Regions from separate parts of the Streptomyces sp. NBC_01304 genome, predicted to be linked through region 2. Evidence: riboswitches for the same ligand, from Rfam matches in the RefSeq annotation. Region 2 holds a riboswitch; each other region holds the start of a gene.

What was found. A riboswitch is a leader RNA that binds a small molecule or an ion and turns the genes downstream of it on or off. The one in region 2 is predicted to bind cobalamin.
Region 1: it holds a riboswitch for cobalamin, as region 2 does, so the genes downstream of both, OG430_RS17925 (ribonucleoside-diphosphate reductase subunit alpha) here and metE (5-methyltetrahydropteroyltriglutamate--homocysteine S-methyltransferase) in region 2, are expected to answer to the same signal.
Region 3: it holds a riboswitch for cobalamin, as region 2 does, so the genes downstream of both, OG430_RS37170 (cobalamin biosynthesis protein) here and metE (5-methyltetrahydropteroyltriglutamate--homocysteine S-methyltransferase) in region 2, are expected to answer to the same signal.
Region 4: it holds a riboswitch for cobalamin, as region 2 does, so the genes downstream of both, OG430_RS30420 (CbtB domain-containing protein) here and metE (5-methyltetrahydropteroyltriglutamate--homocysteine S-methyltransferase) in region 2, are expected to answer to the same signal.

What each region holds. Positions count from the first base shown of each region.
Region 1 is NZ_CP109055.1:4,128,546-4,133,205, reverse strand. Features, by position in the region: gene OG430_RS17940 (transglycosylase domain-containing protein) at 1-608, opposite strand, end outside; gene OG430_RS17935 (GlxA family transcriptional regulator) at 743-1,708, opposite strand; gene OG430_RS17930 (hypothetical protein) at 1,802-2,023, shown strand; cobalamin riboswitch at 2,109-2,270, shown strand; gene OG430_RS17925 (ribonucleoside-diphosphate reductase subunit alpha) at 2,413-4,660, shown strand, end outside.
Region 2 is NZ_CP109055.1:1,767,818-1,772,477, forward strand. Features, by position in the region: gene OG430_RS07795 (short-chain fatty acyl-CoA regulator family protein) at 1-1,350, opposite strand, end outside; cobalamin riboswitch at 1,462-1,680, shown strand; gene metE (5-methyltetrahydropteroyltriglutamate--homocysteine S-methyltransferase) at 1,844-4,162, shown strand; gene OG430_RS07805 (methylmalonyl-CoA mutase family protein) at 4,480-4,660, shown strand, end outside.
Region 3 is NZ_CP109055.1:8,355,822-8,360,481, reverse strand. Features, by position in the region: gene OG430_RS37185 (lysozyme) at 1-706, shown strand, start outside; gene OG430_RS37180 (inorganic phosphate transporter) at 876-2,162, shown strand; gene OG430_RS37175 (hypothetical protein) at 2,194-2,415, shown strand; cobalamin riboswitch at 2,595-2,766, shown strand; gene OG430_RS37170 (cobalamin biosynthesis protein) at 2,852-3,799, shown strand; gene OG430_RS37165 (cobyric acid synthase) at 3,796-4,660, shown strand, end outside.
Region 4 is NZ_CP109055.1:6,843,798-6,848,457, forward strand. Features, by position in the region: gene OG430_RS30400 (HAD-IIA family hydrolase) at 1-85, shown strand, start outside; gene OG430_RS30405 (hypothetical protein) at 282-800, shown strand; gene OG430_RS30410 (class F sortase) at 810-1,466, shown strand; gene OG430_RS30415 (CbtA family protein) at 1,687-2,478, opposite strand; gene OG430_RS30420 (CbtB domain-containing protein) at 2,495-2,713, opposite strand; cobalamin riboswitch at 2,747-2,898, opposite strand; gene OG430_RS30425 (ANTAR domain-containing protein) at 3,323-4,054, opposite strand; gene OG430_RS30430 (glycoside hydrolase family 6 protein) at 4,234-4,660, shown strand, end outside.

The DNA.
Region 1 (4,660 bases), 2.4 Mb from region 2:
GCGGCTGCCTGAATGCCGTACGAACCACGCCCGAACCAGCTGGTGTTGAGATAGCCCTGCAGAATCTCCTGCTTGGACTTCTGATTGCTCAGCTTCAGCGCGATCACGAATTCGCGGGCCTTGCGGGTGACCGTCTGTTCCTGCGAGAGATGGGTGTTCTTCACGTACTGCTGGGTGATGGTCGAGCCGCCCTGGGTCTCCTCGCCGGTCGCGATGGAGACGGCGGCGCGGGCGATTCCCTTCGGGGAGACACCGGAGTCGCTGTAGAAACTCTCGTTCTCGGCCGCGATCACCGCGCTCTCCAGGGAGTCGGATATCTCGTCCAGCGTGACGTTCTGCCGGTTCACCGCGCCCACGCTCACCATCGGCGAGCCGTCCGACCAGTAGTAGACCGACGCCTCCTGGCGGGCCTCGGCGTTCTCGTCGGGGATGTCGACGCTGACGTACACCGCGACGAAGAGGCCGGTGAGGGTGAGCACGAAGAACGCGAACGTGCCCAACTGCAGCCGCCAGGACGGCAGCCAGCGCCGCCATCCGGTGCGGCCCCGTCTCGGGTAGTCGATCCGCCGCTTGCGCCGGCCGGCACGGGCATGGCTGCGTTGCGCCATGCTTCCCACCTCCTCGATCCGGCGAGGAAGAGGGCGAGGCTCCGGTTCCGGTTGTCCGGGTGTCTGCTTGATCCACTTATGCTGCGCGTGTCGGTCCCGGTTCGGTCATGCGGTGTGTGTCGGCCTCAGTTCGGTCATGCGACGCGTGTCGGCCCTTGGAACGTACGCCGGTACGCATTCGGCGTGGTCCCCAGCGTCCGCAGGAACTGATGGCGCAGCGCCGCCGCCGTGCCGAAGCCCGCGCGGCCCGCGATCGCGTCGATCGTCTCGTCCGTCGACTCGAGCAACTGCTGTGCGAGCAGCACGCGTTGGCGCAGGACCCAGCGGTACGGGGTCGTCCCGGTCTCCTGCTGGAAGCGGCGGGCGAAGGTACGCGGCGACATGTGGGCACGGATCGCGAGCTCCTCGACCGTGACCTCCTCGTCGAGGTGGCGCTCCATCCAGACCAGGACGTCACCGACGGTGTCGCACGACGAGATCGGCACCGGCCGCTCGACGTACTGCGCCTGCCCGCCGTCGCGGTGCGGGGGGACGACCATGCGCCGGGCGATGGCGTTGGCCACCTGAGTGCCGTGCTCCTGGCGGACGATGTGCAGACAGGCGTCGATGCCGGCCGCGGTGCCGGCCGACGTGATGACCGGGCCGTCCTCGACGTAGAGCACATCGGCCTCGACCCGGGCCCGCGGGTACTCGATGGCCAGCTCCTTGGCGTACCGCCAGTGCGAGGAGCAGCGCCGCCCGTCCAGGAGTCCGGCCGCGCCGAGGACGTACACGCCGTTGCAGACCGAGAGGACGCGGGCCCCGCGGTCGACCGCCCGGCGCAGGGCGTCGAGGAGTTCCTCCGGGAAGGCCCGCTTCGCGAAGTTCTCGCCGGCCGGGACCGCGATGAGGTCGGCCTCCTCCAGGCGCTCCAGGCCGTGCGCGACCGTCATGGTGAACCCCGCGTGGGTGCTCAGGGTCGGGCCCTCGGCGGAGGCCACCGCGAAGTCGTACACGGGCAGCCCCTGATCGCTCCGGTCGAGGCCGAACACCTCGCAGACGACGCCCAGTTCGAAGGGATGCACGCCGTCGAGCAGTACTGCGACCACGTTTTTCAGCATGCTCCGCAGTCTGCCGCAGAGTTGGCAGGATGTCGAGGTTGTATGGCAGTCCTGCCACTGCCCCCGCGGGGCTCCGAGCGGGAAAGTAGAGCCATGAACACATTCGCAAGCACCGCAGCCGAACTCCTCGTCGTCGCCGGGATCTTCCTCCTCCTGGCCCTCCCTTCCCTCGTCGGTCACGCCCGCGACCGCCGCATCGACCGCGAGCTGCGCGCCGCCGAGCAGGGCCGGGCGGCCGTCTCGCACGAGCCCGTCGCTCCCGTCTCCGTGCCCCTGCGGAGCGCCGGCCGCCGTGCGGAGCACCTTGCCGCCTGAGGCCGCGTGCGGCCGGCCGTCATCGAGGAGGGCACGCCCCCGACACTAGATGTGGGTGTGCCCTCAACTCCCCGCCACAAGATGTATGCTCGTGCTCGCTGTCGCCGCAGGGGAATCCGGTGCGAATCCGGAACTGTCCCGCAACGGTGTACATGTGCGTATCTGTGAACCCCGAGGGTCGTGCACCCCCGGGCCCCGCAGCTCCGCACTCCCCAGTCCGAGCACCTGCCGGCAGCGCACCCGTACCGACCGGTCCGGGTGCCGATGACGTCCGGGCCTCGCGGAATGGGCCGGTGGACGCGACGCCGTGCGCTGCCCGAGGCAGTACGTACCGCCCGTGTGCCCCTCCTCCCCGCGATGGCCCCGAGCCGAGCGAGGGAGTGCTCCACGTGACCATCGCGCCAGTCGACCCTGTCTCATTGCAGGCCGAACAGGCCCGAGCGGAAGACGGCCCCGGTACCGCGCTGCTGCGGACCCTGACCAGCCTCACCGCCGACCTCCCCGACACGGACCCCGGCAAGGTGGCCGCCAGCGCCCTCCGCGGCCGCAACGCCGCATCGGACGAGGCCGAACTGCGCGAGCTCGCCACCGAGGCCGCCGCCGGCCTCATCTCCGAGGACCCGGCCTACGCCCGCCTCGCCGCCCGGCTCCTGACGATCACCATCGCCGAGGAAGCCGCGTCCCAGGGCGTGCGCACCTTCACCGAGTCGGTCTCGCTCGGCCACCGCGAGGGCCTGATCGCGGACCGCACCGCCGAATTCGTCTGGGTCCACACCGCCCGGCTCGACGCGCTCATCGCCGCCTCGTTGGACGAAGGTGCCGACGACCGCTTCGGCTACTTCGGCCTGCGCACCCTGCACTCGCGCTACCTCCTGCGGCACCCGATCACCCGCAAGGTCATCGAGACGCCGCAGCACTTCATGCTGCGCGTCGCCTCCGGCCTCGCCGAGGACGAGTCGGACCGCGCCGTCGACCAGGTCGCCGCGCTGTACGGCCTGATGAGCCGCCTCGACTACCTGCCGTCTTCGCCGACGCTCTTCAACTCCGGCACGCGCCACCCGCAGATGTCGTCCTGCTACCTCCTCGACTCCCCGCTGGACGAGCTCGACTCGATCTACGACCGCTACCACCAGGTGGCGCGGCTCTCCAAGCACGCGGGCGGCATCGGACTCTCGTACTCCCGCATCCGCTCCCGGGGTTCGCTGATCCGCGGCACCAACGGGCACTCCAACGGCATCGTCCCGTTCCTCAAGACCCTCGACGCCTCGGTCGCCGCCGTGAACCAGGGCGGCCGGCGCAAGGGCGCGGCCGCGGTCTACCTGGAGACCTGGCACTCCGACATCGAGGAATTCCTGGAGCTGCGCGACAACACCGGCGAGGACGCCCGGCGCACGCACAACCTCAACCTCGCGCACTGGATCCCGGACGAGTTCATGCGCCGGGTCGCCGCCGACCAGGACTGGTCGCTGTTCTCGCCGGCCGACGTGCCGGACCTCGTCGACCTGTGGGGCGACGAGTTCGACGCCGCGTACAAGAAGGCCGAGGCGGCCGGACTGGCCCAGAAGGCCATCCCCGCACGGGACTTGTACGGCCGCATGATGCGCACCCTCGCGCAGACCGGCAACGGCTGGATGACCTTCAAGGACGCCTCGAACCGTACGGCCAACCAGACGGCGGAGCCGGGCCACACGGTCCACTCCTCCAACCTCTGCACGGAGATCCTGGAGGTGACGGACGACGGGGAGACGGCCGTCTGCAACCTGGGCTCCGTCAACCTCGGCGCGTTCGTGGACGGTTCGGCTCCCGAAGGCATCGACTGGGAGCGGCTCGACGCGACGGTACGCACCGCCGTGACCTTCCTCGACCGGGTCGTCGACATCAACTTCTACCCGACCGAGCAGGCCGGCCGCTCCAACGCGCGCTGGCGCCCGGTCGGCCTCGGCGCGATGGGCCTGCAGGACGTCTTCTTCAAGCTCCGCCTGCCCTTCGACTCGCCCGAGGCACGCTCCCTCTCCACCCTGATCGCCGAGCGCATCATGCTCGCCGCGTACGAGGCCTCCACGGACCTCGCCGAGCGCAGCGGCCCGCTCCCGGCCTGGGAGAAGACCCGCACCGCGCGCGGCGTCCTGCACCCCGACCACTACGACGTGGACCTGCACTGGCCCGAGCGCTGGGCCGCCCTGCGGGAACGCATCGCGGTGACCGGCATGCGCAACTCGCTCCTGCTCGCCATCGCACCGACCGCCACCATCGCCTCGATCGCCGGCGTCTACGAGTGCATCGAGCCCCAGGTCTCCAACCTCTTCAAGCGCGAGACGCTGAGCGGGGAGTTCCTGCAGGTCAACGCCTACCTGGTGGACGAGCTCAAGCGGCTCGGCGTCTGGGACGCGCAGAGCCGGGAGGCGCTGCGCGAGGCCAACGGGTCGGTGCAGGGCTTCGGTTGGATCCCCGCCGAGGTGCGCGAGCTGTACCGCACGGCGTGGGAGATCCCGCAGCGGGCGCTGATCGACATGGCGGCGGAGCGCACGCCGTTCCTCGACCAGTCGCAGTCGCTGAACCTGTTCCTGGAGACGCCCACCATCGGCAAGCTCAGCTCGATGTACGCGTACGCCTGGAAGCAGGGCCTGAAGACCACGT
Region 2 (4,660 bases):
GAGCCGGCGGTCCAGGGGCGGCACGGCCCGCTGCGGGCAGTCGATGCGTTCGCAGAGGCGGCAGCCCATGCCGATGGGAACGGCGGCGGAGATGTTGTCGAGGTCGAGGCCGTCGGAGTAGACGAGCCGGGCGGCATGCCGGATCTCGCAGCCCAGACCGATGGCGAAGGTCTTGCCGGGCTCTCCCCAGCCGCCCCGGTGGCGGGTGGCGGCGCGGGCCGTCCACAAGTACCGCTGGCCGTCCGGCATCGCGGCGACCTGGACGTGGATGCGGCCGGGGGCGGCGAACGCCTCGTAGACGTTCCACAGCGGGCAGGTGCCGCCGGCCCGGGAGAAGTGGAACGCGGTGGCCGACTGGCGTTTGGACATGTTGCCCGCCCGGTCGACCCGGACGAACGAGAAGGGGACACCACGCAGCCGGGGGCGTTGCAACGTGCTGAGGCGGTGGCAGATGGTCTCGTAGCCGAGACCGAAGTGGTCGGTCAGCCGCTCGATGTCGTAGCGGAACTCCTCCGCCGCCGCGTGGAAGCGGCGGTACGGGAGGATCAGGGCTGCGGCGAAGTAGTTGGCGATGCCGATGCGGGCCAGCGGCCAGGCGGCGGAGTCCGGCGCGAAGTCCTCGGAGGCGAGGGCGGAGAGTTCATCGGCGTACTCCAGGAGCGCCAGCTGCGTCGCCATCCGGAACGCCTGCTGGCCGGGGCGCAGCCGGGCGGAGAGGTTCAGGACCCCGGCCGCCGGGTCGTAGCGGTGCAGCAACTCGCCGCAGTCCGCGGCCAGTCGTACGCCGTGACGCTCGGTGAGACGTGCGGACAGGCTGCGCACCACCTCTCCCGGGCGGATGCCGGTCTCGGCGGCCAGCCGCTCCGCGGCGAGGTCCGTGTCGTGCAGATAGTTCTGGCGGCGGTAGAAGAACTCGCGTATCTCCTCGTGTGCGGAACGGGGTTGGGCCGTCGTACCCGGCCCCCGCCCCTCCGCGGCTTCGGTCAGCTGCTCGGCGAGGTGCTGGTTGCGGCGGCCCAGGTCCACCAGGAGCTGCGCCGCCGCAGGGGTGCGCGAGGCCAGCTCCGCGAGGTCGGTCGCCGACACCCGGCCCGCGGCGACCTCGCCGGTGAGGGCGTCCCGCAGGTCGGCCACGAGGCGGCTGGTGTCGCGCTCGGAGAAGAAGCCGGGGTCCACGCCGAACGTCTCCGTCAGGCGCAGCAGGACGGGCACGGTCAGCGGCCGCGAATCGTGCTCCATCTGGTTCAGATAGCTCGGGGAGATCGCGAGGACCCGGGCCAACTCGACCTGGCTCATGCGCCGTTCCTCGCGCAGCCGCCGCAACCGCGCTCCGGCGTACGTCTTGCTCACCCTTGGCTCCTGTCCGGTCACGATCGTCGGCACCGCGTCGCGATCGTAACCACGGGGCGGTTCGCCCCCTTCGGGAGGAGACCGCCATACCCGTACTCCAGCCGCATCCTCTAGGCTGGGTGCGCAGCTGGTTCGCCCCGTCCGCCAGGCGGGAGGCGTCGTAAGAGGGAACCCGGTGTAAATCCGGGACTGCCCCGCAGCGGTGAGCGGGAACGACCGCCGTCATACGCACTGGGCCCGGCCGGGTCTGGGAAGCGACGGCCAGTAGGTGTCCTCCTCTTGGAGGGCGTGCTCGCGAGTCCGAAGACCTGCCCGTTGCCCGCGCGCGATCCCTCGTGCGCGGACATCCCGGTGACCTCGTGGGCGGGTCGGCGTACATATCGGAGGAACACCGCGTCCGTAGTGCGCGTGCGGTCCGTCCGATGTGTCATCCCCCTTCGCGTCCGTGTCCCGTCGCCGGGATCTCAGGAGTCATCTCGCGAAGGAGATTTCCGTGACAGCGAAGTCCGCAGCCGCGGCGGCGCAGGCCACCGTGTACGGCTACCCCCGCCAGGGCGCGCAGCGCGAACTGAAGAAGGCCGTCGAGGGGTACTGGAAGGGCCGGATCGGCGCCGACGCCCTCAAGGAGATCGCCGAGGGCCTGCGCCGGGCGAACTGGCAGCAGTTGGCCGACGCGGGCGTGCACGAGGTGCCGACCGGCGACTTCTCCTACTACGACCACGTCCTGGACACCAGCGTCATGGTCGGCGCCGTCCCCGCCCGGCACCGCGCGGCCGTCGAAGCGGACACTCTCGACGGCTACTTCGCGATGGCCCGGGGCAACCAGGACGTGGCACCCCTTGAGATGACCAAGTGGTTCGACACCAACTACCACTATCTTGTGCCGGAGTTGGGGCCGGACACGGTCTTCGCGGCGGACTCCGCCAAGCAGGTGGCCGAGCTCAAGGAGGCCCTGGCGTTCGGCCACACCGCGCGCCCCGTCCTCGTCGGGCCCGTCACGTACCTGCTGCTCGCCAAGCCCGCCCCCGGCGTCGCGCCCGACTTCGAGCCGCTCACCCTGCTCGACCGGCTGCTCCCGGTGTACGCGGAGGTCCTGGCCGATCTGCGGGCGGCGGGCGCCGAGTGGGTGCAGCTGGACGAGCCGGCCCTGGTCCAGGACCGCACCCCGGCGGAACTGAACGCCACCGCCCGCGCCTACCGCGATCTGGGCGCCCTGCCCGACCGGCCGAAGCTCCTGGTCGCCTCCTATTTCGACCGGCTCGGCGAAGCGCTTCCCGTGCTCGCCAAGGCGCCGGTGGACGGGCTGGCGCTCGACTTCACCGGGGCCGCCGCCGCCAACCTGGACGATCTCGCCGCGGTCGGCGGGCTGCCGGGCAAGCGGCTCGTCGCGGGCGTCGTCGACGGCCGCAACGTCTGGATCAACGACTTCGAGAAGTCCCTGTCCGTTCTCGGCACCCTGCTCGGCCTCGCCGACCGGGTCGACGTGGCCGCCTCCTGCTCGCTGCTGCACGTGCCCCTCGACGCGGCCGCCGAGCGGGACATCGAGCCGCAGATCCTGCGCTGGCTGGCGTTCGCCCGGCAGAAGACGACGGAGATCGTCACCCTCGCCCGCGGCCTCGCCCGGGGCACCGGCGCCATCGCCGCCGAACTGGCCGCCAACCGGGCCGACCTGGCGTCCCGGGCCGGCTCCCCCATCACCCACGACCCGGCGGTGCGGGCCCGCGCCGCCGCGATCACCGACGCGGACGGCCGCCGCTCGGCGCCGTACGAGGCGCGGGCCGCCGCCCAGCGGGACCGCCTCGGGCTGCCGCTCCTGCCGACCACCACGATCGGCTCGTTCCCGCAGACCGCCGAGTTGCGCACGGCGCGCGCCGATCTGCGCGCGGGGCGCATCGGCGCGGCCGCGTACGAGGAGCGCATCGAGGCCGAGATCCAGGAGGTCCTCGCCTTCCAGGAGAAGGCCGGCATCGACGTCCTGGTGCACGGCGAGCCCGAACGCAACGACATGGTCCAGTACTTCGCGGAACAGCTGAGCGGCTACCTCGCCACCCAGCACGGCTGGGTCCAGTCGTACGGCACCCGCTATGTGCGGCCGCCGGTCCTCGCCGGGGACATCTCCCGCCCCGAGCCGATGACGGTGCGCTGGACGTCGTACGCCCAGTCGCTGACCGACCGGCCCGTCAAGGGCATGCTGACCGGTCCGGTGACCATGCTCGCCTGGTCGTTCGTACGCGACGACCAGCCGCTCGGCGACACCGCACGGCAGGTCGCGCTCGCCCTGCGCGACGAGGTCGACGACCTGGAGGCGGCGGGCACTTCGGTCATCCAGGTCGACGAGCCCGCCCTGCGCGAGACGCTGCCGCTGCGGGCCGCCGGACATGCTGCGTACCTGGAGTGGGCCACGGAGTCGTTCCGCCTCAGCACCGGTGGCGTACGGCCGGACACCCAGATCCACACGCACATGTGCTACGCCGAGTTCGGCGACATCGTCCGGGCCATCGACGACCTCGACGCCGACGTCATCAGCCTGGAGGCGGCCCGCTCCCACATGCAGGTCGCCCGGGAGCTGGCCGAGCACGGCTATCCCCGCGAGGCCGGACCCGGCGTCTACGACATCCATTCGCCGCGCGTGCCCAGCGCCGAGGAGGCGGCTTCCTTGCTGCGCAAGGGACTTGAGGCCATCCCGGCCCGGCGCCTCTGGGTCAACCCGGACTGCGGCCTGAAGACCCGCGGCTGGCCCGAGACGCGGGCGTCGCTGGAGAACCTGGTCGCGGCGGCCCGCACGGTGCGGGCCGAACTGCCCGAGTCCTGAGGTGAGTCGAGGGCAGGCAGGGGTGGCCGTACCGCCCCTCCCTGCCCCCCGGCGGCGGGCGAGACGACCGGGCAGCGGCTCGACGCGATGCGTGACCGCCTCGCCCGGGGCGTGCGCATACCCGGATGTCCGCTCGGCGGACACACCGCGGATCACGGACCTGACGGTCGCCCCGGTGGCACGCGGCAGGGGCGCGGGTACGAGACTGCGCGATGTTCTGCCGCTGCCCGCGCCCGACGACCGCGCCTCGTAGAAGAGAACAAGGTCACAGCCGTTCCCTCTGCTGATCCTCCACCGTGCTGACCTACGATCCGACCATGACGGTCCTGCCTGACGACGACCTTTCCCTGGCAGCCGAGTTCCCCGACGCCACGCACGAGCAGTGGCAGCACCTGGTCTCCGGCGTGCTGCGCAAATCGGGCAAGGAGATCTCGAGCGCCGAGGCGGAGGACGCCCTGTCCACCGTGCTGGAGGACGGGCTGAGTGCCCGGCCCCTGT
Region 3 (4,660 bases), 6.6 Mb from region 2:
CGCGGCTACCGCCACGGTCGCGGCGCTGATCCTGGGGGAAATCGCCCTCGCCGAGATCCCGGCGCACGCGGCGGGCAAGCCGCGGGGGCACGACGTCTCCTCGCACCAGAAGAACGTCAACTGGCAGAAGGCCAAGAGCAAGGGCGCGCGGTTCGTCTACGTGAAGGCCACCGAGTCGAACTGGTACAAGAGCCCCTACTTCTCGCAGCAGTACAACGGCTCGCGCAACGCGGGCATCATCCGGGGCGCGTACCACTTCGCCGTGCCGAGCGAGTCGTCCGGCAAGTCGCAGGCCGCCTACTTCCTGAGGAACGGCGGCAGGTGGTCGCGCGACGGGTGGACGCTGCCGCCCGCGCTCGACATCGAGTACAACCCGTACAGCTCGAAGAAGTGCTACGGACTGAGCAAGTCCGAGATGGTCGGCTGGGTCGCGTCCTTCAGCAACGAGATCAAGCGGCAGACCGGCCGCCGGCCCGTGATCTACACCAACACGAACTGGTGGAAGCGGTGCACCGGGAACTACGCGGGCTTCGGTGACAATCACGCGCTGTGGCTGGCCCGCTACGGCTCCTCGCCCGGCGAGCTGCCGAAAGGCTGGGGCTACCTGACCTTCTGGCAGTACGACAACGGCAGCGGCCGGCTGCCGGGTGATCAGAATCTCTTCAACGGGTCGATGACCCAGCTCAAGCGGTTCGCCCGGGGCTAGACCGGGGGGCGGATCGCCGGGATCCCCGGGCGGGTGCCGCCGCTTTCGAACCGAAGGGAGAGGCGGCCTCCCGCTTTGGGACACCACACCGCCCGCCCCAGTTCATCTTCCGTTCACTCAGGTTGCTTACGTTCGTCCAGCCACTGACATCGAGCGATTGCCTGGGTAAATGGAACACATAACGCTGCTGCTCGCGATTGTGATCGTGACAGCTCTCGTGTTCGATTTCACGAACGGTTTCCACGACACCGCCAACGCGATGGCGACGACCATCTCGACCGGCGCACTCAAGCCCAAGACCGCGGTGGCCATGTCCGCGGTGCTGAACCTCGTCGGAGCATTCCTGTCCGTCGAAGTCGCCAAGACGATCTCCAGCGGTCTGGTGAGTGAAGACGGCATCAAGCCCGAAGTCATCCTTGCGGCGCTCGTCGGCGCCATCCTGTGGAATCTGCTGACCTGGCTGGTCGGCCTTCCCTCCAGCTCCTCGCACGCCCTCATGGGCGGTCTGATCGGCGCCACGGTCGCGTCCATCGGCTTCTCCGGTGTCAACGGCGGTGTCGTCGTCACCAAGGTGCTGATCCCCGCGCTCGCCGCTCCGCTGGTCGCCGGTCTCGCCGCGTACCTGGCCTCCCGGCTGACGTACAAGCTCGGCAAGAACATCACCGCGAAGTCCTCCGCGAAGGGCTACCGCGGCGGCCAGATCGCCTCTGCCGGCCTCGTCTCGCTCGCGCACGGCACCAACGACGCGCAGAAGACGATGGGCATCATCACCCTCGCCCTGGTCGCCGGCGGCGCGCTCGCGCCCGGCTCCAACCCGCCGGTCTGGGTCATCGTCTCGGCCGGTCTGGCCATCGCGATGGGCACCTACCTCGGCGGCTGGCGCATCATCCGCACCATGGGCAAGGGCCTCACCGATCTGCAGCCGCAGCAGGGCTTCGCCGCCCAGACCTCGGCCGCCTCGGTCATCCTGGCCTCGTCGAACCTCGGCTTCTCCCTCTCCACCACGCACTCCTGCTCGGGTGCCGTGATGGGCGCGGGCCTCGGCCGCAAGGGCGGCGTGGTGCGCTGGTCGACCGCGACCCGGATGTTCGTCGCGTGGGGTCTGACCCTGCCGGCCGCCGGTCTGGTCGCCGCGGGCGCCGAGTTCGTGGCCCGGCAGGGCGACTGGGGCATCGCGGCCGTCGCGGTCTTCCTGGTCGCGTCCTGTGCCGCGATCTGGTTCATCTCGCGCCGCCAGGTCGTCGACCACACCAACGTCGTGAACGACGAGATCACGGATGTCGCCGAGGCCGAGCCCGCGGGCGTCGTGACCACCGCGATCGCCGCGGTCACCCCGCCGCCGGCCGGTATGGCCGCCGCCACCGTCGAGACGTCCGAGGACGTCAAGACGACCATCCCGGCCCCCACCGCCCCCGCCGTCGCGGATCCCGCGCGCCCGGCTACGGCGACGGTCTGAGCCCCCGGGCTCGGAGAGTAAGGACAGCAGCATGAACATCGACTGGGCAGCTCTCGGCTCCGTCTTCGGCGTCAGCCTTCTGGCGACCGTCTCCCTGGTGGCCCTGTTCACCCTGGGCATCCTCGGTCTCTCCAAGCAGGAGGAGGCCGCGGCTTCCGGCGGCTCCGCGGCGCTCGCGCGCTCGGGGGCGTACGCCTGCTTCGCACTGTGCGCGGCGGCGGTCTCGTACGGAATCTTCCTGATCGTCACCTGACGGCGGCGATCGACGGATTCGTCACCTGACGGTACGGATCCGGAGCACCGCGACGCGAGCGGCGTCCGGCGACTTTCCGAGGTCGCCGGGCGCCGCTCTCGTGTGTCCTCGTGTGGGCCTCGGCACACTCTTTAGCCGCAGGTCAAAGCCGAGTTGACGGGCCTCGCGGAGCGTGGTGGACTTCCGGAGCCAATTACGGCGGCAGCAGAGGAAGCCGGTGCGAATCCGGCGCGGTCCCGCCACTGTCACCGGGGGTTCACTCCCCCGGAAGCCAGGAACTCTCTCCGCCGGTCACGTCGAACCAGGGCGCGGACCCTGAGTGAGGACATTCGCCATGCGCGGCTGCCGTTCAGCTGTCCCTGTGCCCCTGCGGGCACCCAGTGCGTCAAGTGCTTCCTGTTTCAGGGTCCTTCGAGGCGTAGCGGCGGGCTGAACCGTGCCTGCCGATCGCGACTTCGCGTACGGCGCCGCCGCCGGACTGTTCGGCGACCTGCTGCTCGGCGATCCCCGCCGTGGGCATCCGGTCGCCGCTTTCGGGCGCGCGGCGGGCGCCGTCGAGCGGGTGCTGTGGCGTGACCACCGTGGGTGGGGCGCGCTGCACACCGCTGTGTGCGTGGGGGGTGCCGTGGGCGCCGCCGCGCTGGTTTCGCATGCCGTACGTGCCTCTCGTCGCGCCTCTTTCGCGCTGACGGCCGCCGCCACCTGGGCGGTGGTCGGCGGGACTTCGCTCGGCCGGGAGGCGCGGGCCATCGGGGGCGCGCTGGCCGCGGGTGACGTGGACGTGGCGCGGGAGCGGCTGCCCCATCTGTGCGGGCGGGACCCGCAGGCCCTGGACGAGGACGGGATCGCGCGCGCGGTCGTGGAGTCCGTGGCCGAGAACACCTCCGACGCCGTGGTCGGGGCGCTCGTGTGGGGAGCTGTCGGCGGGGTGCCGGGGCTTGTCGGGTTCCGGGCCGTGAACACCCTCGACGCGATGGTCGGGCACAAGTCGGTCAAGTACCGCCGCTACGGCTGGGCTTCGGCCCGGCTCGACGACGTGGCCGGCTGGCCTGGGGCCCGTCTGACGGCGGCGCTCGCGGTGGTCGCGGGCGGGGACCGGCGCGGTGCGGCCAAGGCCTGGCGCGAGGACGCGGACCGGCATCCGAGCCCCAACGCGGGCCCCGTGGAGGCGGCCTTCGCGGGCGCGCTCGGGGTGCGGCTCGGCGGGACCCTGTCGTACGGCGGACGCGTCGAGCACCGGCCGGTGCTCAACCCGGCCGGGCGCAAAGTGGGGGTCGACGACATCGAGCGGGCCGTGCGGCTTTCGCGGCGGGTGAGTTGGGGGGCGCTCGCCGTGTGTGCGGCGGCGCGGATCCTCGTACGGAAGAAGAGGTGCAGGTCATGAGCGGTGGACTGTTGGTGGCCGGGACCACCTCCGATGCCGGGAAGAGCGTCGTCACGGCCGGGATCTGCCGCTGGCTGGTCCGCCGTGGCGTGAAGGTCGCGCCCTTCAAGGCGCAGAACATGTCGCTGAATTCGTTCGTCACGCGCGAGGGCGCCGAGATCGGCCGTGCCCAGGCCATGCAGGCGCAGGCCGCCCGCGTCGAGCCGACCGCGCTGATGAACCCGGTGCTGCTCAAGCCGGGCAGCGACCGCTCCAGCCAGGTCGTCCTGATGGGCAAGCCGGTGGGCGAGATGAGCGCGCGCGGCTATCACGGGGGACGCCAAGAGGCGTTGCTCGGGACGGTCGTGGACTGTCTTGAGCAGTTGCGGGGCAGCTATGACGCGGTGATCTGCGAGGGGGCGGGCAGTCCGGCCGAGATCAATCTGCGGCGTACGGACATCGTGAACATGGGCATCGCGCGGGCCGCGCGGTTCCCCGTCGTCGTGGTCGGCGACATCGACCGGGGCGGGGTCTTCGCGTCCTTCTTCGGTACGACGGCGCTGCTCAGCGCGGAGGACCAGGCGCTGGTGGCCGGGTACTTGGTGAACAAGTTCCGGGGCGATGTGTCCCTCCTGGAACCCGGCCTCGACATGCTGGAGAACCTCACCGGGCGGCGTACGTACGGTGTGCTGCCCTTCGCGCACGGGCTCGGCATCGACGAGGAGGACGGGCTCCGGGTGTCGTTGCGCGGCACCGTGCGGGAGTCGGTCGTGGCTCCCCCGGTCGGCGAGGACGTGCTGCGGGTCGCCGTGTGCGCGGTGCCGCTGATGTCCAACTTCACCGATGTGGACGCGCTCGCCGCCGAGCCGGGTGTGGTCGTAC
Region 4 (4,660 bases), 5.1 Mb from region 2:
CACGGCTGCGGGTGATGTGGACAAGTACCCGTTCCGGCCGTCGAAGATCGTGGATTCGATCGCGGATCTGGTGGACAGGATTTAGCCCCCACCCCGCCCCTTCCCGTAAGGCTGCCGCCAGCTTCAAAGACTGTCCTCAAACGCCGGACGGGCTGATGAAATCAGCCCGTCCGGCGTTTGAGGACACAGCTCCGCAGGATTTCGGGAAGGGGCGGGGAGAAAAAGCCCTGAACAGCCCACCCCCGGATGCGGCCGCAGCCAAAGCGCCGCAAGCTGCAACCATGCGCCGAGTTGCACCCACCCTGTGCGCCGCCCTCGCGGCAATCACCCTGACCAGCCCCGCCGCGGCAGCGGACGGCACGGTCAAGGTCACGCCCGCGCAAGCGACCCCCGGCGCCCAGATCCAGCTCTACGCCTCCGGCTGTGACGGCACCACCGGCTCCGCCAAATCGCCCGCCTTCGTCGCCGACGGCGCCCTCACCGGGCGGGACGGCAAGGGGTTTCCGCTGGCCGGTGAGGCGATGATCCGGTCGACCGCCACCCCGGGAACGTACGACGTGTCCGTGACCTGCGACGGGCAGGACGGGAAGGCCAAGGGGACCGTCACCGTCGTGCGGAACCAGCCCTCGCCGACCGCCCCGATCAAGGCCGGCGGCGGCGGCACCGCCAAGCTTGCCGCGACCACGGACGACGGGCCGGGCACCCGGCACACGCTCATCGGCGGGATGCTGGCCGGAGCCGCGGCCCTGGCCGTGGCGGGGCGGCTCGTGAGCCGTCGTCGGCGTCGTCGCTCCGAGTGAGTCGGTGAGATGGCCGACGAGAGGTCGCCGGTGTCCAGCCGGCTGCTCACCGGTCTTGCCTGGGTCGTGCTCCTCGCCGGTCTGCTGGTCTGGGGGAGCGATCTGACCGATGTGCCGCAGAGCGGCCCGAGCATCGGTGACGTGTCGGGGATCGGGCAGCCCGCCGAGGTCCAACTGCCGCCCGCCCACAAGCCGTTGCCGCCCGCCCGGCCGCACCGCGTGGACATCCCCGCCATAGGAGTGCAGGCCCCCGTCGTGAAGCGGGGCCTCGACGCGGAAAGGGCCATCGACCCGCCCCCGTACGACCAGAAAGGTGTGGTCGGGTGGTACGGGGGCGGGGTGAAGCCCGGTGCCAAGGGGGCCGCGCTGTTCGTCGGGCATGTGGACACCGAGACGCAGCCCGCTGTCTTCTACAACCTCAGCACGCTGCGCCCGGGCCAGCAGATCCGGGTGACCCGCGCGGACGGCTCGCTCGCGGAGTTCACCGTCGAGGACGTCCAGGTCTTCACCCGCGACCGGTTCGACGCACAGCAGGCCTACGGCGCCCGCGAGCCGGACCGGGCCGAGCTGCGCCTGATCACCTGCGGCGGCACCTTCGACCGGGCGGCCAAGGCGTACACGTCGAACGTGGTGGTCTCGGCCTACCTCACGGGCACCGGGCCCTGAGCCACCCGGCCCGACTCAACTAGGGCCTGTCTTCAAACTCCCGTCTGCCTCGCGACGCCTGGCACGCTCCCCCAAGCTCTTCGAGCAGGGGGGACCCCCTCTCGCCGCACCGGGCGAAAGACCAAGTACGTCCGGCCCATCGACGGGGCCTTCCGCCCGGCACGCCGAGAGCACGCACCAGACGCCGCAGGCTGATCCACAGAGATCGGGGAGACAGGCCCTAGCCCACCGGCACCGGCCCTTGACCCGAAGCCTCCGCGGCGGCCGGGGCCGGAGCGGCGGCGCGGGCGGCGGCCCGCAGGCCGAGTGCGCCGAAGACCGCCGCGAACACGCCCCAGAGCAGCACGTGTGAAGCGATCGAGAGGACCCGGAAATCCCACAGGAGCGTCGCCGCGACCGGGACCTCGTCCGGGTTGCCCGGCAGCGCGAACAGCGCGACCAGGACGGCGATCGTGGCCACCGCGACCGCGAGGTGCCTGACCGGCACGGAGCGGGACGCGAGGCGTACGTACACCTGCCAGACCAGGACCATGCCGAGCACCCCGATGGCGACCGCGGCCAGCCACAGGGCCTGCCGGTTGGCGACCGTGGTGGAGTCGCCGACGCCGGGCGGGTTGGCCGGGTAGCGCAGCCCGGGGAGCAGCGAGACGGCCAGGAAGGCGGCCGTGGAGAAGGTGAGGGCGCGCGTCCACGGGGAACCGGCGGTGGGCGTGCGGCGGTGCACCAGGGCGTAGGCGACGGCGAAGAGCAGGCCGAGGGCGAGGCCCGCGACGATCGCCGTGACGACCAGGCCGAAGTGCTGCTGGGAGCGCGTGAAGAGCTCCTCGTGGTGCTTGACTATCGCGCCGGCCGGCTCGTGCTTGTGGCCGGATTCGGAGCGTGCCTCTTCGAGGCGGATCGCCTTGTCCATCAAGGGCTCGGCGAGCAGCAGGGAGAAGAGACCGGTGGCAAGACCGGCCGCTCCTCCTGCCGCAAGACCGCGCCCGAGCAGGGGGAGTACGGGTGAAGACATGGTGCGAGCGCCCCGATCAGTGGCAGGGGGCGCCGAAGAGGTGCCGTCCGTCGTGGGAGAACTCGTGCAGGTAGTCGCCCGTCGCGGCGATCATCGTTCCGTTGTCCAGGAAGATCGCGTACAGCGCCACAAGAGCGATGATGACCGCGGCCGAGGCGATCAGCAGGTCGCGGGTGCGGGTGGTGGCGGCCGAAACCGCCGCGGTGTCGGTGTGCTGCGCGTGCTGCAGAGACATACCGGTGACCTCCTTCTGGGGTTTCCACGCCCCATGGCAGGAGGACGACGGGTTCAGTTCCTGACTTCCCGTACGCGTCACCGGAGGGTGGCGCGTGGGGTCACAGTGGCGGGACCGCCCCGGAGTTGCACCGGGTTCCTGTCAACCGTCGCCTCAATGTATGGACTTGTCGTCCGGGAGAGTCGCAGTCCACGGCAACCCCTGTCAACCAGGCCTGCCTGTCCTTTGCGAGGTCACCGGGGGCGGCAAGGGGGGCTCTTGGAGGCTCGGGGGGCGCACCTGACCCGGCCGGTGACCCGCTCCCCCCGGAGCCGCCGGCCGGGCCGGTCCTCGACCGCGCGCGCTCGGGCTGCGGGAGTAACCCGGCGCCGGCACGGGAGGTTCTGAGGCCAGTCCAGTTGTTCTGGCGTGTGGCCGGGGGCTGGGGCCGTTGAACGGCAACTCTGCGTAGAGCCGTTGGCCCAACTCTAGAACGGATGAACGCCAAGGCCTAGAGGCACTTTGACGCCAAGTCGTGGCCTGGTGGCGGTGGGTGAGTTCTGATCACGGCTGCCGTGCCGCGCGATCACGGCAGCCGCGCCTCCCGACCGCGACCGCCGGGCGTCCCGATCAGGACGGTGTGTTGCGTTCTCCACGCAGCGCATAGTCGTCCAGATCCCCGTCCATCACGGCCTGCGCGACCATGCTGAGCGGCCGGCGGGCCGTGCGGGCATGGCGGCGCAGGGCCCGGAAGGCTTCGTCCACCCCGACGCCCCAGCGCTCGGCGAGCAGCCCCTTGGCCTGCTCGATCAGTACGCGGCTGGTCAGCGCGGTCTGCAACTGCTCGGAGAGCTCCCGGCACTGGGACATCTCGCGTTGGTGCAGCAGACCGATGGTCGCGGCGTCGGCGAGCGCCTGGGCCAGCTCCACCTCGGCGCGGGGCCGCTGGTGCGTGGTGAAGACGATCACCGCGCCGAGCACGGTCTCGCGCAGCCGTAGTGGCACCGCATAGGTGGAGCTGATGTCCTGGACCCGGGCCCGCACGGTGAAATCCGGCCAGCGGGTGAGGGTTTGGGGCTCGTCGAGCGGCACCGGCCCGACCGGGGCGCCGGTGGTGAAGCTGTCCAGGCAGGGCCCGCCGAGGTGCTGCACCTCGAGCAGACCGAGCACCCAGTCGTCCCGGTCCGAGCTGGTGACCAGGGAGACCTGCTCCTCGGAGAAGAGCACGACTCCGGCGGCCACCGCCCCGAGCAGCTCCACGCAGCGGTCGGCGAGGCGTGCCAGGTACTTGGCCGGATCGAAGTCGGTGGTCAGGGTGTCGGCGGTCTCCACGAAGGCGGAGGCCAGCCGCAATTGGCTCATGGAGTGTTGCATGGTGGCCTCTCTCGACCGATTCAGTTGGCAGGCATCTCCGCGCCTACCCGATCTGGGAAGGGTGTAACGGCTCATCTACGAAGAAGATGCAGGCCCCGGTCAGCCTCGTGGCGTGCGGGTACGTATGTCAGGATTGGGAGCCGGACGGTGCACCCAAGGGGGAGTGGATGTACGGCAGCGATGACCGCCGTAAGCGCAGGTCTGCAGGTGCGGGGGTGAAGGCTTCAGCGGTGGCCGTGGGGGCGGTGCTGCTGCTCGCCGGCTGTTCCGACAGTGGCGGGGACCCCGACGCGCCCAAGACTTCGGGAAAGCAGCAGCCGAAGGGCACGGACCCCTACTGGGTCAACCCCGATGGGAACGCGGCCAAACAGGTCGCCACCTTCCTCGAGGACGGCAAGAAGGACGACGCCGAACTTATCAAGAAGATCGCGGACCAGCCGGTCGGTCAGTGGATCGGGACGGAGAACGCGGAGGCGGAGGCCCGTGGCTTCACGGAGGCCGCCGAGAAGGTCGACCGGGACGCGCTCCTGGTGCTCTACAACATCCCGCACCGCGACTGCGGCAAGTACTCCAAGGGCGGCGCCGCGGACGGCA